Regions from separate parts of the Brevundimonas albigilva genome, predicted to be linked through region 2. Evidence: predicted binding sites of a transcription regulator. Region 2 holds the regulator's gene; each other region holds the start of a gene.
What was found. Region 2 encodes LexA, which represses DNA repair genes until DNA is damaged. Its sites were predicted from a motif close to ATGTTCNCNANNTGTTCT; they were not measured.

Region 1: recA (recombinase RecA) is a predicted target of LexA. The motif match lies at 2,328-2,345, and genes of this name have one in related genera.
Region 3: M8231_RS16900 (ImuA family protein) is a predicted target of LexA. The motif match lies at 2,406-2,423, and genes of this name have one in related genera.

Annotation. Positions count from the first base shown of each region.
Region 1 covers NZ_CP097649.1:2,152,316-2,156,992, forward strand. The annotation lists gene M8231_RS10820 (M20/M25/M40 family metallo-hydrolase) at 1-570, shown strand, start outside; gene M8231_RS10825 (MHYT domain-containing protein) at 637-2,301, shown strand; gene recA (recombinase RecA) at 2,447-3,529, shown strand; gene M8231_RS10835 (DUF1801 domain-containing protein) at 3,645-4,052, opposite strand; gene M8231_RS10840 (NAD(P)(+) transhydrogenase (Re/Si-specific) subunit beta) at 4,055-4,677, opposite strand, start outside.
Region 2 covers NZ_CP097649.1:1,422,528-1,427,204, forward strand. The annotation lists gene gltX (glutamate--tRNA ligase) at 1-127, opposite strand, end outside; gene M8231_RS07050 (ComEC/Rec2 family competence protein) at 126-2,303, shown strand; gene lexA (transcriptional repressor LexA) at 2,284-2,979, opposite strand; gene trpC (indole-3-glycerol phosphate synthase TrpC) at 3,092-3,886, opposite strand; gene trpD (anthranilate phosphoribosyltransferase) at 3,883-4,677, opposite strand, start outside.
Region 3 covers NZ_CP097649.1:1,683,476-1,688,152, forward strand. The annotation lists gene M8231_RS08405 (error-prone DNA polymerase) at 1-129, opposite strand, end outside; gene M8231_RS08410 (Y-family DNA polymerase) at 126-1,706, opposite strand; gene M8231_RS16900 (ImuA family protein) at 1,597-2,403, opposite strand; gene M8231_RS08425 (DEAD/DEAH box helicase) at 2,645-4,165, shown strand; gene M8231_RS08430 (GGDEF domain-containing protein) at 4,255-4,677, shown strand, end outside.

The sequences.
Region 1 (4,677 bases), 730 kb from region 2:
GCGGGCGTGCTGATCGTCGCGGGCGTGCTGGCCGCGATCCTGGGCGGTTTCGATCCGGTCGGCGCCGGCGCCCTGGTCGTCGCCCTGGCCCTGACCTTCTGGCCGCGTGGAGAGGACGAGGGACATTGGGGCGGATGGCTGGGACTGATCGGCCTGGTCCTGCTGGCGGGCGCGCTCGCCCAGGCCGCCGCGCCCGAGGCGGCCCATCTGCTGATCTGGCCGGGACTGGCCGCCGCCCTCGCCGCCGCCGCCAGCGCCCTGATCGGGGCGCGCCTGACGCGGCGGGCCGCCCTGGCGCCGCCGGTCGTCGCCGCCGTCTTGGTCGGCGGCTGGCTGCTGGGATACGGGCATGGGATCTTCCTGGGCGTGGGCATGGACCTGCCCGGCGCCCTGGGGCTGATCGCCCTGCTGCTGGCCATGCTGGCCCGGCCCTTGGCGCCGGCTGCGCCGTCGGCGCGAGGCACCCTGGCCGCGGCGGCCGGAGCCGTCCTGCTGCTGGGATGCGGCCTGTCGCTGGCGGGCCGGGCCGCCGAGCCGCCGCCGGCGGCGGACGCCGTCGTCGTTCCCTGAATAAGGACTTCGACCCGGCGCCGCTTCCGGGTTATGGCTGAGACAACGTCCGACTGAGCCTTCCGCTTGCACCACCATCCGATCGTCAGCCTGTTCTTCACCCTGTCCCTGGCGGTCGCCGTCCTGGGCGCGTGGACGGCGCTGGACCTGTTCAATCGAATGCGGGCGCACCTGGGCTCGGCGCGGTTGCGCTGGCTGGCGGTGGCGGCGCTGACGCTGGGCGCCAGCATCTGGTCGATGCATTTCATCGCCATGCTGGGGTTCGATCCGGGCGCGCCCGTCTCCTATGACGTCGGCCTGACGCTGGCCTCGTTCCTTCTCGCGACAGCGGGCACGGCGGTCGCCTTCCTGACCGCCGCCCGGCGCAGCGCGGGCTTCGTTCGGTTGGCCGCGGCCGGCCTGGCCATGGGATCGGCGATCGCCGCCATGCACTATGTCGGCATGGCGGCGATGCGCACGGCCGCCGTTCTGGACTACCGTCCCGGCCTTGTCGCCCTGTCGGTGCTGATCGCCGTCGGCGCCTCCATCGCCGCGCTGTTCGCCGCGCGCGAAGACCGGACCCTGCGCTGGCGCGCGCTGGCGGCCGGGGCGCTCGGCACAGCCATCGTGGCGATGCACCACACCGGCATGGCCGCCCTGGTCCTGACCCCGGCCGAGGCGGCGCCCGGGGCCGCCGGCGCCTCTCCGCTGATGCTGGCGGTCGCGGTCACGGCGGGATCGGTCGCGGTGCTGTTCCTGGCCCTGGGCGCCTCGGTCTTCGACCAGCGGACCAATGTGCTGTCGGCCGTCGACGCGGGCGGGGTCGGTTTCTGGGAGGCGCAGCTGCCGCTGAGGCCGCCGGTCGTCTCGGCCCGCGCCCGCCAGATCATGGGCATCGCGCCCGACGCCAGACTGACCGCCAGCGAGATCGGCGACCGCCTGTCCGATCAGGACCGCGCCGCCCACCGCGCCGCCCTGGCCCGCGCCATGGCCGGAGAGGAAGACTATGACCAGGAGTGGTTCATTCCCGGCGTCGGGCGCTGGATCCATCTGCGCGGTCGGCTGATCCGCAGCCGTTCGGGCCGGCCCTTGCGGATGTCGGGGGTCATCACGGACATCACCGACCGGCGCCAGGCCTTCGCCGCCCTGGCCGACAGCGAACGCCAGCAGCGCGTGCTGATCAACGAGCTGAACCATCGCGTGAAGAACAGCCTGGCCACCGTCCAGTCCATCGCCCGCCAGACCGCGCGGCGCGCGCCCGACCTGGCCAGCTTCATTCCGCTGTTCGAGGCGCGGCTCCTGGCCCTGTCGAACACTCAGAACCTGCTGACCGCGGGACGGTGGGAAAGCGTCCGGCTTCGCGATCTGCTGCACCAGGAACTGGCCCCCTTCGCCGAGGAGCAGGTGCGCCTGAGCGGGCCGGACGTGCGACTGGATTCGCGCCAGACGCTCAGTCTGGGCCTGGCCTTTCACGAACTGGCGACGAACGCGGCCAAATACGGGGCCCTGTCGACCCCCAACGGCTGCGTGCGCGTGGACTGGTCGGTGGCGGATCGTCACCTGCGGCTGGACTGGGTCGAGACGGGCGGCCCTCTGGTCGCCGCGCCGGCGCGGCGCGGCTTCGGCTCCCAGCTGATCGAGGCGGCGATCAATCGCGACCTGGACGGCTCGGCGGCCCTCGCCTATCCGCCCGAAGGCTTCACCTTCAGCCTGCGCCTGCCGTTGGCCGACACGTCAGAAGCGGACGCCTGAAAAGGAATGTTCTCGTTTTGATCAAGAGAACATCTTGTGAACACGAACAAACCGTGCACATAGTCGTCTCACCACAACGGGGGCGGGTCCATGGCGGGTCTCTCCCAGGCTTCAGATGGGAATCATGGCAAGGGAGACGGGTAAGATGGCTTCACAGGCGGCATTGAAATTGGTGGGCAAGGAAGACGGCGACAAGCAGCGCGCGCTGGAGGCGGCGATCGCCCAGATCGACCGCGCCTTCGGCAAGGGCTCGGTGATGAAGCTGGGCAAGGCCGGACAGGTGGCCGAGATCGAGAGCGTCTCGACCGGCTCGCTGGGCCTGGACATGGCGCTGGGCATCGGCGGCCTGCCGGTCGGGCGGGTGATTGAAGTGTTCGGTCCGGAATCGTCGGGCAAGACCACCCTGGCCCTGCACACCGTGGCCGAGGTGCAGAAGAAGGGCGGCGTGGCCGCCTTCGTCGACGCTGAACACGCGCTGGATCCGGTTTACGCCCAGAAGCTGGGGGTGAACCTGGACGACCTGCTGGTGTCCCAGCCGGACGCGGGCGAACAGGCGCTGGAGATCGTCGACACCCTGGTCCGTTCGGGCGCGGTCGACATCGTGGTGGTCGACTCCGTCGCGGCGCTTACGCCCCGCGCCGAGATCGAGGGCGAAATGGGGGACAGCCTGCCCGGCCTTCAAGCCAGATTGATGAGCCAGGCGCTGCGCAAGCTGACCGCGTCCATCTCCAAGTCCAAGTGCATCGTCCTGTTCATCAACCAGATCCGCCACAAGATCGGGGTGATGTACGGCAGCCCCGAAACGACCACAGGCGGCAATGCGCTGAAGTTCTACGCCTCGGTGCGCCTGGACATCCGCCGCACCGGCGCGATCAAGAACCGCGACGAGGTGGTCGGCAACACCACCCGCGTCAAGGTGGTCAAGAACAAGGTCGCCCCGCCGTTCCGCGAGGTCATCTTCGACATCATGTATGGCGAGGGCATCTCCAAGCTGGGCGAGGTCATCGACCTGGGCGTCAAGGCGGGGATCATCGAGAAGTCGGGCAGCTGGTTCAGCTATGACTCGACCCGGATCGGCCAGGGCCGCGAGAACGTGCGCGAGTTCCTGAAGCAGAACCCCGACATCGCCGACCAGATCGAGAAGGCCGTGCGCCAGTCCACCAACAAGATCGCCGACGACATGCTGGGCGCGCCCGAGCCTGACGAAGGCCAGGACCTGGAAGGCTAGGTCCTCTTCACCGACACTCCGCCGTCGCCCTCGCGACCCGCCACCGACCCCGCGAGGGTCGGCGGAGCCGGCCCGCTCGACCCCCATGTCGGGCGGGCCATCTTTTGATCCTTCGTCAGCCGCCGTATGTCGCGCGCAGCGAGGCGATCGAACGGTCGATCAGTTCGCGCAGGACCGCCGGATCCGCGTCGGCCAGCCGGTTCAGATAGAGGCAGGAGCTCCCCGCCCTGTGCTTGCCCAGCCGCACCAGCAGGTCCGCGTGCTCGGCGAAACCGGGCATGATGTAGAGGACCAGATTGGCCTTGCGCGGCGAGAAGCCGACCAGGGGCCAGTCGCCGGTCGGGCCGCGATAGCGGCCGAAGCCGACGATCGACGGCCCCCACAGCACCGGCGGTTCGCCCGTCGCTTCGGCCATCAGGGCGCAGATCGCCTCGGCGTCCGCGCGTCGCGTCGGGTTCTCGAGCGCGGCGATGAAGTCGGGGACCGAGGCGTCCGTCGGGCGCGTTTTGGGTTCGGCCGCCATCGCTAGAGCCCCTTCACGATCCCCTCGACCATCTTCTTGGCGTCGGCGAACAGCATCATGGTGTTGTCGCGGAAGAAGAGCTCGTTCTCGACCCCGGCGTAGCCTGAGCCCATGCCGCGCTTGATGAACAGGACGGTTCCGGCCTTCTCCACGTCCAGCACGGGCATGCCGAAGATGGGCGACTGGGGGTCGGTCTTGGCGGCGGGGTTGGTGACGTCGTTGGCGCCGATGACGAAGGCGACGTCGGCGGTGGAGAACTCCGAGTTGATGTCCTCCAGCTCGAACACCTCGTCATAGGGGACGTTGGCCTCGGCCAGCAGGACGTTCATGTGGCCGGGCATGCGGCCGGCGACGGGGTGGATGGCGTATTTCACCTCGACCCCCTCCTCCTTCAGCTTGTCGGCCATTTCGCGAAGCGCGTGCTGGGCCTGGGCCACGGCCATGCCGTAGCCGGGCACGATGATGACCTTGGAGGCGTTCTTCATGATGAAGGCGGCGTCCTCGGCCGAGCCCTGCTTGACCGGCCGCGTCTCCTTGGTCCCTCCCGCGCCGGCGGCGACATCCCCGCCGAAGCCGCCCAGGATGACGCTGACGAAGCTGCGGTTCATGCCCTTGCACATGATGT
Region 2 (4,677 bases):
GGAAACGTCCGCCGTGTGCGCGCGCATACAGCCAGTTGAAAAGCGCCGTGCGAGCGCCTCCTATGTGGAGGTAGCCGGTCGGCGAGGGGGCGAAGCGCGTGACGACGGTGGAGGAGGGGGAGGTCATGGGGGAGGGGTCCGTAAGCGAGGCCCTTATAAACCCCGTCGCGGCAAAGCCTACCCCCCTGGCCCGATTGCGGGCGTGGCTGAAGCAAGAGGTCGACGCCCAGACGCTGCGCTGGCGGTTGTGGACGCCGGTCGCCTTCGGCGGCGGGTGCGCCGCCTACTTCGCGCTTCGGGTCGAGCCTCCGCTGTGGCCGCTGCTGGTCGCCGGCGGCGCCGCGTTCGCGCTGCGGCTGACCGCGCGACGAGCCGGCCTGTCGCGCCGCTGGACGCTGCCCATCCTGTTGGCCGCCTATTTCGCCCTTGGGCTGTGCGCCGCCAAGGCGCGCACGCTCGTCGTCGCGGCCCCTGTCGCGCCGGCGATGACGGAACCGACAACCATCGAAGGCTGGGTCGTCGATGTCGACAGCCCCGGCGAGAACGGTCATCGGGTCGTCATCGCCCCCGTCCGCATACGCGGCCTGGCGCCCGAGGCGACGCCGGTGCGGTTGCGTGCGACCGTCAAGGGCGAACCGCCGCCGCCCGGTGCGCCGATCCGTCTGTTCGCCGTCCTGAACCCGCCGCCCGCGCCGGCCAGCCCGGGCGCCTACGATTTCGCGCGCAACGCCTTCTTCCAGGGCATGGGCGGCGTCGCCTTCGCGCTGTTGCCCACCCGCCCGGCCCAGCTTGAGGAACCGCCCTGGCGGCTTCGACTGGCGATGCGGATCAACGCCGCCCGCTACGCCCTGGCCCAACGGATCGTGGAGCGGCTGGGCCAGCGCACCGGCGGGGTCGCGGCGGCCATGGTCACCAGTCACGAAACCTGGATCAGCCGCGCCGACCTGGACGTGATGCGCGATTCCGGCCTGGCGCACATTCTGTCGGTCTCGGGCCTCCACATGGCCATCGTGGGCGGCTTCGTCTTCTTCGCCGTGCGGCTGGGCGTGGCGGCTTGGCCCTGGCTGGCCCTGCGGGCGCCGGGCAAGAAGATCGCCGCCGCGGCGGGCCTGGCCGCGGTGGGCGCCTATCTGGTCGTGTCCGGCGCGCCCGCCCCGGCCGAACGGGCCGCCATCACCGCCTCCATCGCATTCCTGGCCATTCTGCTGGATCGGCAGGCCGTGACCATGCACGGTCTGGCGGTCGCCGCCTTCGTGGTCCTGCTCATCCAGCCCGAGGCGGTGATGACGCCGGGCTTCCAGATGTCCTTCGCCGCCACCGCCGCCCTGATCGCCCTGGTGGAGGCCTGGCCGAAGCGCACGCGAGAGATTTCCGCGCCCCTGCCCATCGTCGCGATGCAGCGGTTCGCGACCTGGATCACGGCGGCGGTGGCGGCCAGCCTGGTCGCGGGCATGGCGACCGGCCCCTTCGCCATGCAGCACTTCAATCGGACCGCCATGTACGGGCTGATCGCCAATCTGGGCACGTCGCCGGTCGCGGACTTCGTGCTGATGCCGGCGCTGGCGCTGGGGGCCGCGCTGGAGCCCCTGGGCCTGGGCGGGCCCTTCCTCGCCGTGGCGGGCTGGGGCGTCGATACGATGCTGGCGATCGGGGAATGGACCGCCGGCCTGCCTGGGGCGGTCAAATCCGTCTCCAGCGCGCCGGACTTCGTCCTGCCCATCGCGTTCGTCGGCGTCCTGTTCATGTGCCTGTGGACCGGACGACTGCGGTGGGCCGGCCTGCCCATGGCGGCGGCCGTCCTGATCTGGCCTCGACCGCCAGCGCCAGACCTGTGGATCGGAGAAGGCGGGACCAACGCCGCCTACCGGGTCGACCGACAGGCCGTCATCGTGCGGCCGGGCGTTCGGACCTATGCGGTCGACCTGTGGTCGCGTCGCCGCGGACTGAGCCCGATCGAGCGACCGTCGGACTGGATCTGCGCGCGGTTCTCCTGCGCCCCGCCGACGGCGGACGCCGCCCCGGTCGCTCTGTGGTGGGGACGTCGAACGCCGGATGCGACGCAACTGGAGAAGCTGTGTCGTTCGGCCCCCGTGATCGCCCTGCGCGCTGAGGCTCCGGGTCTGCCGCCGGCCTGCCGCGATCGATTGGTGCTGGATGGCGTCGATCTGGCGAAGGGCGGGGCCGTCGAACTGTGGCGAGACCGCTCGGCGCCAGGCTGGCGGGCGGTGTGGACGGCCGATGTGCGGGACGACCGACCGTGGACGCGCACGGTCGGCGATCCCGTCAGTGGTAGCGACGGATAAGGCCGACCAGCTTGCCTTGAACCTCGACCTGGTCGGGCCCGAAGATGCGCGTCTCGTAGTTCCGGTTCGCCGGCTCCAGCGCGATGGAGGCGCCCTTGCGGCGAAGACGCTTCAGGGTCGCCTCCTCGCCCTCGACCAGGGCCACGACGATCTCGCCGTTGTGGGCGGTGTCGCCCTTTCTGATGACCACCAGGTCGCCGTTCAGGATGCCGGCCTCGATCATGGAATCGCCCTCGATCTCGAGCACATAGTGATCGCCCCGGCCCAGCATGGATTCCGGCACCGGCAGGCGGTCTCGCTCGTGCTGGATCGCAGCGATGGGCGTGCCGGCGGCGATCTTGCCCAGCAGCGGCAGTTCGCGAACGTCGTTGGCCGGTTCGGGCGCCGGGGCGCGAAAACCGCCGCCCTCGATCACGTCCGGCTTGAACCCGGCCCGCCCGCGCGGGGCGCCGGCGGTGGCCTGCTCCGGCAGCTTCATCACTTCCAGCGCGCGGGCGCGATGCGCCAGGCGGCGGATGAAGCCTCGCTCCTCCAGGGCGGTGATCAGACGGTGGATGCCCGACTTGGAGGCCAGATCCAGCGCTTCCTTCATCTCGTCGAACGAGGGAGACACGCCCGTCTCCTGGATCCGTTCATGAATGAACATCAGCAGTTCGTGCTGCTTGCGCGTGAGCATCGCCTGGCCCTCATACGCTCTTTCCGTCGAATCGGAACGAGCCGTGAACATGTGGCGATGTTCTGTAAGTGTTCCTTCCTAATGTCAACTTAACGGCGTTCGCCGCCGGACATCAGGCGGCCAGCAGGCTGCGGGTGGCGGCCTCCACATCGGCCTGCCGCATCAGGCTTTCGCCCACCAGAACGGCCTGGGCGTGGGCGGCCGAGACGCGCTGAACGTCTTCGGGTGTGAAGATGCCGCTTTCGGCCACCAGCAGGGCCTTGACCGGGCTGAGCATCGAGAGCCGCTCGGTCGTTTCGAGATCAACCTCGAAGGTGCGAAGGGAACGGTTGTTGACGCCCACTAGATCGCCGCCCAGAGCGCAGGCGCGCGCCATTTCGATCTCGTCGTGGGTTTCGATCAGGGCGTCCATGCCGAACCGCTCGGCCTCCGCCAGCAGCTCGGCGGCCAGGGCGTCGTCCACCATCGCCAGGATGATCAGGATGCAGTCCGCCCCCAGCGCGCGGCTTTCGGCCACCTGCCAGGGGTCGACCAGGAAGTCCTTGCGAAGACAGGGCAGGGAGACGGCGGCGCGCGCCTGGGCCAGGAAGGCGTCGTCGCCCTGGAAGCTGGGGCCGTCGGTCAGAACCGACAGACAGGCCGCGCCCCCGGCCTCATAGGCGCGGGCCAAGGCCGGCGGATCGAAGTCGGCGCGGATCAGGCCCTTGGACGGGCTGGCCTTCTTGATCTCGGCGATCAGGGCGGGACGACCGGTTTCCTCGACCTTGCGATCCAGGGCGTCGCGAAAGCCGCGCGGAGCCGAGGCGGCCAAGGCCAGCGCCTCGATCGCATCTTGGGAACGGGCGGCCTTGCGCGCGGCGACGTCCTCGCGCTTGTAGGCGGCGATGCGTTCCAGAACGTCGGTCATTGGTCCTCGTCCGTTTCCGGGGGCGTGGAGGTGATGCGGGCCAGGCGCTCCAGCGCCTGCGCGGCCCGGCCGTCGTCGATGGCCGCCGCCGCGAGCCCCGCCCCTTCGGCCAGGTCGGCGGCCCGATCGGATACCACAAGCGCGGCGGCCGCGTTCAGCAGCACAATGTCGCGGTAGGCGCCGGCCCGCCCCTCGAGCAAGGCGCGCAAGGCGGCGGCGTTCGCCTCGCCGTCCCCGCCGCGAATGGCGTCCAGCGGCGCGCGGGGCAGGCCGGCCGCCTCGGGCGTCACCTGGAAGCGGCGAACCGCGCCGTCCTTCCATTCCGCCACCTCCGTGGGACCGGATGTGGCCAGTTCGTCCAGGCCCTGGCCGTGGACGGTCCAGGCCCGGATCGCCCCGAGGCGACCCAGCACCTCGGCCAGCGGCTCCAGCAGGCGCGGATCATAGACGCCCATGACCTGGCGCTTCGCCGACGCGGGGTTCGAAAGCGGTCCCAACAGATTGAACACCGTGCGAAATCCGATTTCCGCCCTGACCGGTCCGACGTGGCGCATGGCCCCGTGGTAGGCCGGGGCGAACAGGAAGCAGATGCCGGCCTCGTCCAGCGCCCGCCGCTGCTGTGCGGGCGACGCCGTCAGGTTCACGCCCAGGATCGACAAGACGTCGGATGATCCTGATTTCGAAGAGATCGCGCGGTTACCATGCTTGGCGACCTTCAGCCCCGCGCCAGCGAGCACAAGCGCCGCGGCGGTCGAGATGTTGTAGGTGTGCTGGCCGTCCCCGCCTGTGCC
Region 3 (4,677 bases), 260 kb from region 2:
GTTGCGATCCGCCAGCCCCAGTCCCGTGTGCCCGCGCAGGATGGCGCTCAGCACCAGGTGCTTCGGATGCGACGCCCCCTCCAGGAAGGAGAAGTTGCTGCGCGCCGCCAGTTCGGCGTAGGCGGTCATGCGAAGACGCCGTGGACGAACCAGCGCGGCGCCGGCTCCTCGCCGTAGAAGCCGGAGCGGAACAGCCAGAAGCGGCGGCCCTCCTGGTCCTCGACCCGGTAATAGTCGCGCGTCGGCTCAAGCGGCGTCTCCAGCCGCCGCCACCATTCGGGGGCGATGCGCTCGGGCCCTTCGACGCGCACCAGGCGGTGATCCAAGCGTCGCCAGATGAAGCGGTTCGGCGGATGATCCGGCACCTCGGCCGTGGCCAGAACCGGCTGGGGCGGATCGAACACCTGCAGCGGCCGCAGCGGCGGGTCGGCCGGGTCCGGTTCGGGCCACCCCTCTTCGGCCCGCACCGGCAGGGCGGCGGGCGCCAAGGCTGCAGGGATCAGGCGGACCGCGCGTTCCGGCCGGTGCGACGCCACCGGCTCAAACCGGCTGACGGCTTCCGGGCCCAGGCGGGCGGTCAGGCGGTCGACCAGCCGCCCCAGATCTTCCGCCCCCGGCGGGGTTTGCTCGAACCCCCGCTGGCGCGACGCCAGGCGGTCCGCGACCGGCACGGACAGGCGCAGCTGGTCGAAGCCGAAGCCCGGGTCCAGCGGCCGCGCCAGCGCCGCCAGCCGTTCCTTGAACAGGCGCAGCACCCCGGCCGCGTCACGGCTGGGCCGGCCGGTGCGGACCGTGATGCGCCGCACCTCCCCGTCCACGCGGAAGAAGGCCGCCTGGAACGCGCGCCCGCCCTGGCCGCGCAGGTCCAGCCGGTCCATGGCCTCGGCCAGCAGGTCGCCGATCACCGCCTCGATGTCGGCCGTCTCGGTGATCGGCTCGACCAGAACCCGGTCGACCGACACCATCAGGGTCGGCCGTTCGGGCCGGATGCGCACGTCCTCACGCCCCAGCACCCGGTTCAGCCGCGTCGCCGCCGCCGCGCCGAACCGGGCGGCGATCGGCGCCGTGGGCCGGTCGTCCAACTGCGCCAGGGTCTTCAGGCCCGCACGGGACAGGGCCTGGGTCTCCTTGTCCGACAGCTCCAGCGCCGCCACCGGCAGGCGGCGCAGCGCCGCGCGCTGGCCTTCGCCCTGATGGATCCCGCCGCGACCGAACCGCGTCAGCGCCCGCGCCGCCTCGGGCGCGCCCGCCATCGCCGTGCGGATCGCCAGGCCGATCCCGCGCGCCCGCGCCTCGACCGCCTTCACCAACCCGGCCTCCCCGCCGAACAGATGGGCGCAACCGGTCACGTCCAGCGCCAGGCCGTCCGGCCCGTCGGTCGCCGCCATCGGGGTGAAACGGCCGAAATCCAGCAGCACCCGCTTCAGCAGCGCCGCATCCGCCTCGGGCCGGTGCGCGACCACGCGGATGTCGGGCGCCCGCGCCCGCGCGTCGGCCAGGGTCATTCCGGGCGACAGGCCCAGCCCCATCGCGCGCGGGTCCGCGGCCGCCAGCCGCAGCGCGCCCTTGACCTTTTCGACCAGGACGACGGCGGCCTCAGCCGAAGCGTCGGACTGCCCCTCCTCCCGCCGCAATCGATCGGTCGGCAGGAACGGAAACCACACCGCCAGATACCGCCGGCCGTTCGAGCCGTTCCTGCCCGCCATTCTGGAAGACTCCGCGCTCACGATTCCACTCCATGATCCAGGATCTCGGCTGCGCGCCCAGCCGATGCCGCAACAGTTCGACCTCGAAGGTCGGATGACCGGGCGCCTCGGCTTCCAGCGCCCGCGACGGGGCGGCCTTCACCCGCCACCGGCTCTCGGCCGCGCTGGGCTGGGGCGGGGCCGCCAGCCGCACCAGGACAGCCGTCGCCCGGCCCTGCGCCGCCGCCAGCGACAGCCGCCGGCTGGCCGTCAGGCTCATGGTCTTGGCCTCGCCCCACGCCGTCAGCAGCACCGCCCCGACCGCCCCGCAGGCCAGCGCCTCCTCCCCCGCCGCCAGCAGGTCCTTCGTCTCCTTGACCCGCACCAGCACCACCCGGTCGGGGTCCAGCCCCAGCTCGCGCAGCCCCGGCCCGTGGATGTGGCCCGTCTCCAGCCCCGCCATCGCCTGCACGCCCCACACCAGCGCCTTGTCCGGCGCCGCGCGTCGCGCCAGCCCCAGGGCGAAGCCCAGGGCCGCCGTCGCATCGGGCGTCGTCGCGGCATGAACCTCGTGCAGGGCATGGACCGCCAGTCCGCCCAGATGCCGGTCCGCCGCCTCGTGTCCCAGGTCGAAGCGCGCGGAATCGACCGGATGGCCGTCGGCCTCCAGCATCTTCAGGCGTTCGCGCAGGGCGTCGATGTCGCGGTCGGGCCGCACGTCAGTTCTCCTTTTGTTCTTATATGCCGCCTTCCCAACCCCGGGAGTCAAGCGGCGTTCCAGCTTGGCCATAGGAATTCATTCCGCGGCGACGACCGATCCGGAATACTTGACTTTTACGCAGGGACTTCTATATCGCCCCCAGCCTCGGGACAGGTCTGCGATCCGCGCCGCCCGCTCGCCCACAGAGGGGCGGTTCCGTCGCTGCTATGCACGCAGACGCTTTCTCTCCCAAGGATTCATGACCGAATTTTCCCAACTGGGCCTTTCGCCCACGACCCTTCAGGCCGTCGCCGCCACCGGCTACACCACCGCCACCCCCATCCAGGAGCAGGCTATTCCGGTCGCCCTGGCCGGCCGCGACGTTCTGGGCATCGCCCAGACCGGCACCGGCAAGACGGCGGCCTTCACCCTGCCCCTGGTCGAGCGTCTGGCCTCGGGCCGCGCCCGCGCCCGGATGCCGCGCGCCATCGTCCTGGCCCCCACCCGCGAACTGGCCGACCAGGTCGCCGAGAGCTTCGGCAAATACGCCAAGGGCACCAAGCTGAACTGGGTGCTGCTGATCGGCGGCGTCTCGATGGGCGACCAGGTCGCGGCGCTGAACAAGGGCGTGGACGTCCTGATCGCCACTCCCGGCCGCCTGCTGGACCTGTTCGAACGGGGCAAGATGCTGCTGACGGGCGTCGAGATCATGGTCGTCGACGAGGCCGACCGGATGCTCGACATGGGCTTCATCCCGGACATCGAGCGTATCTTCAAGCTGACGCCGCCGCGGCGCCAGACCCTGTTCTTCTCGGCCACCATGCCGCCCGAGATCACGCGCCTGACCACCGCCTTCCTCAAGGATCCGACCCGGATCGAGGTCTCGCGCCCGGCCCAGACGGCCGACACCATCACCCAGTATCTGGTGCGCATCCCCACCAGCGATCCCAAGGCCAAGCGCACGGCCCTGCGCGCCCTGATCGAACGGGCCGACGTCAAGAACGGCATCGTCTTCTGCAACCGCAAGTCCGAAGTCGATATCGTGGCCAAGTCGCTGCAGAAGCACGGTATCGACGCCGCCCCGATCCACGGCGATCTGGACCAGTCCTACCGCATGAAGACCCTGGCGGCCTTCCGCGCCGGGGAGCTGAAGATCCTGGTCGCCTCCGACGTCGCCGCGCGCGGCCTGGACATTCCCGACGTCAGCCACGTCTTCAACTACGACGTCGCCCACCACGCCGACGATTACGTCCACCGCATCGGCCGCACCGGCCGCGCGGGCCGCACCGGCGAGGCCTTCATGATCGTCACTCCGGCCGACGACAAGTCGCTGGACAAGGTGCTGAAGCTCATCAAGAAAACGCCCGAGGAACTGGTCCTCGACGGCATCGACTTCAGCGAGATTCACGATCGTCCGCGCGATGATCGCAAGCCCGCCCGGGGACGCGAGCGCACCCGCGGCGGACGTTCGCGCGTCGCGGACTCCGCGCCGGCGGCCGTCGAGGCCACGCCCGCTCCCGTCGAAACCGTCGAGGCCGCGGCGGATGACAAGCCCGCCCGTTCGCGCAGCCGCCGCAAGAAGGCCGAGCCGGTCGCGGAAATTCCGGTGGCCGAGACGCCGGTTTCCGTCGTCGATCCGATGGAGCCCCAGCTGCTTCAGTCCGATCGTCGCGGCGAGCCCCGCCCGACCCGGTCCGAGCCCCCCCGCCAGGGCGGCGTGCGCGGCTTCGGGGACGACATCCCGGCCTTCCTGCGCCGTCCGGTCGTGGTTCCGGCCTGAGCCGGGTCGCCGTTTAACCCGGCGTTACGGAACATCCCGTAGTCTTTTCCCTCGACGGACCTCGGCGCGGGGTCCTTTGGGGGAAGCGGATGTCCAATCAAGTCGAAACGGCGGTGCGAGGCCCCCAGGCCTATGCCTTGGCGCGCGACGTCATCGATGAGATGGAAAAGGCCCGCGTGTGGCCGACGCCCCTGAACTTCGAGATCTGGCTGCACTATCTCGGCGATCCCGACGGCGCGCTGGGCCGCGAAATTCGTCGGATGCTGGCCGAGAACCTGCCGATCACCGAGGAGACCTCGGAGATGCTGGCCGCCGAATTCCTGCCGCGCGGCCGCCTGTCCGACGAGATTCGCGACGCCGGCGCCGTGCTCGACCGCGAACTGGCCAGCGTCGCCTCCGCCATCGCCCGCGCCCACAAGACCCAGTCCGACTACGGCCAGACCCTGGCGGGCGCGTCGGACTCCATCGACACGGCCACGGACGGCGACGCCCTGAAGACGGTGATCGGCGGC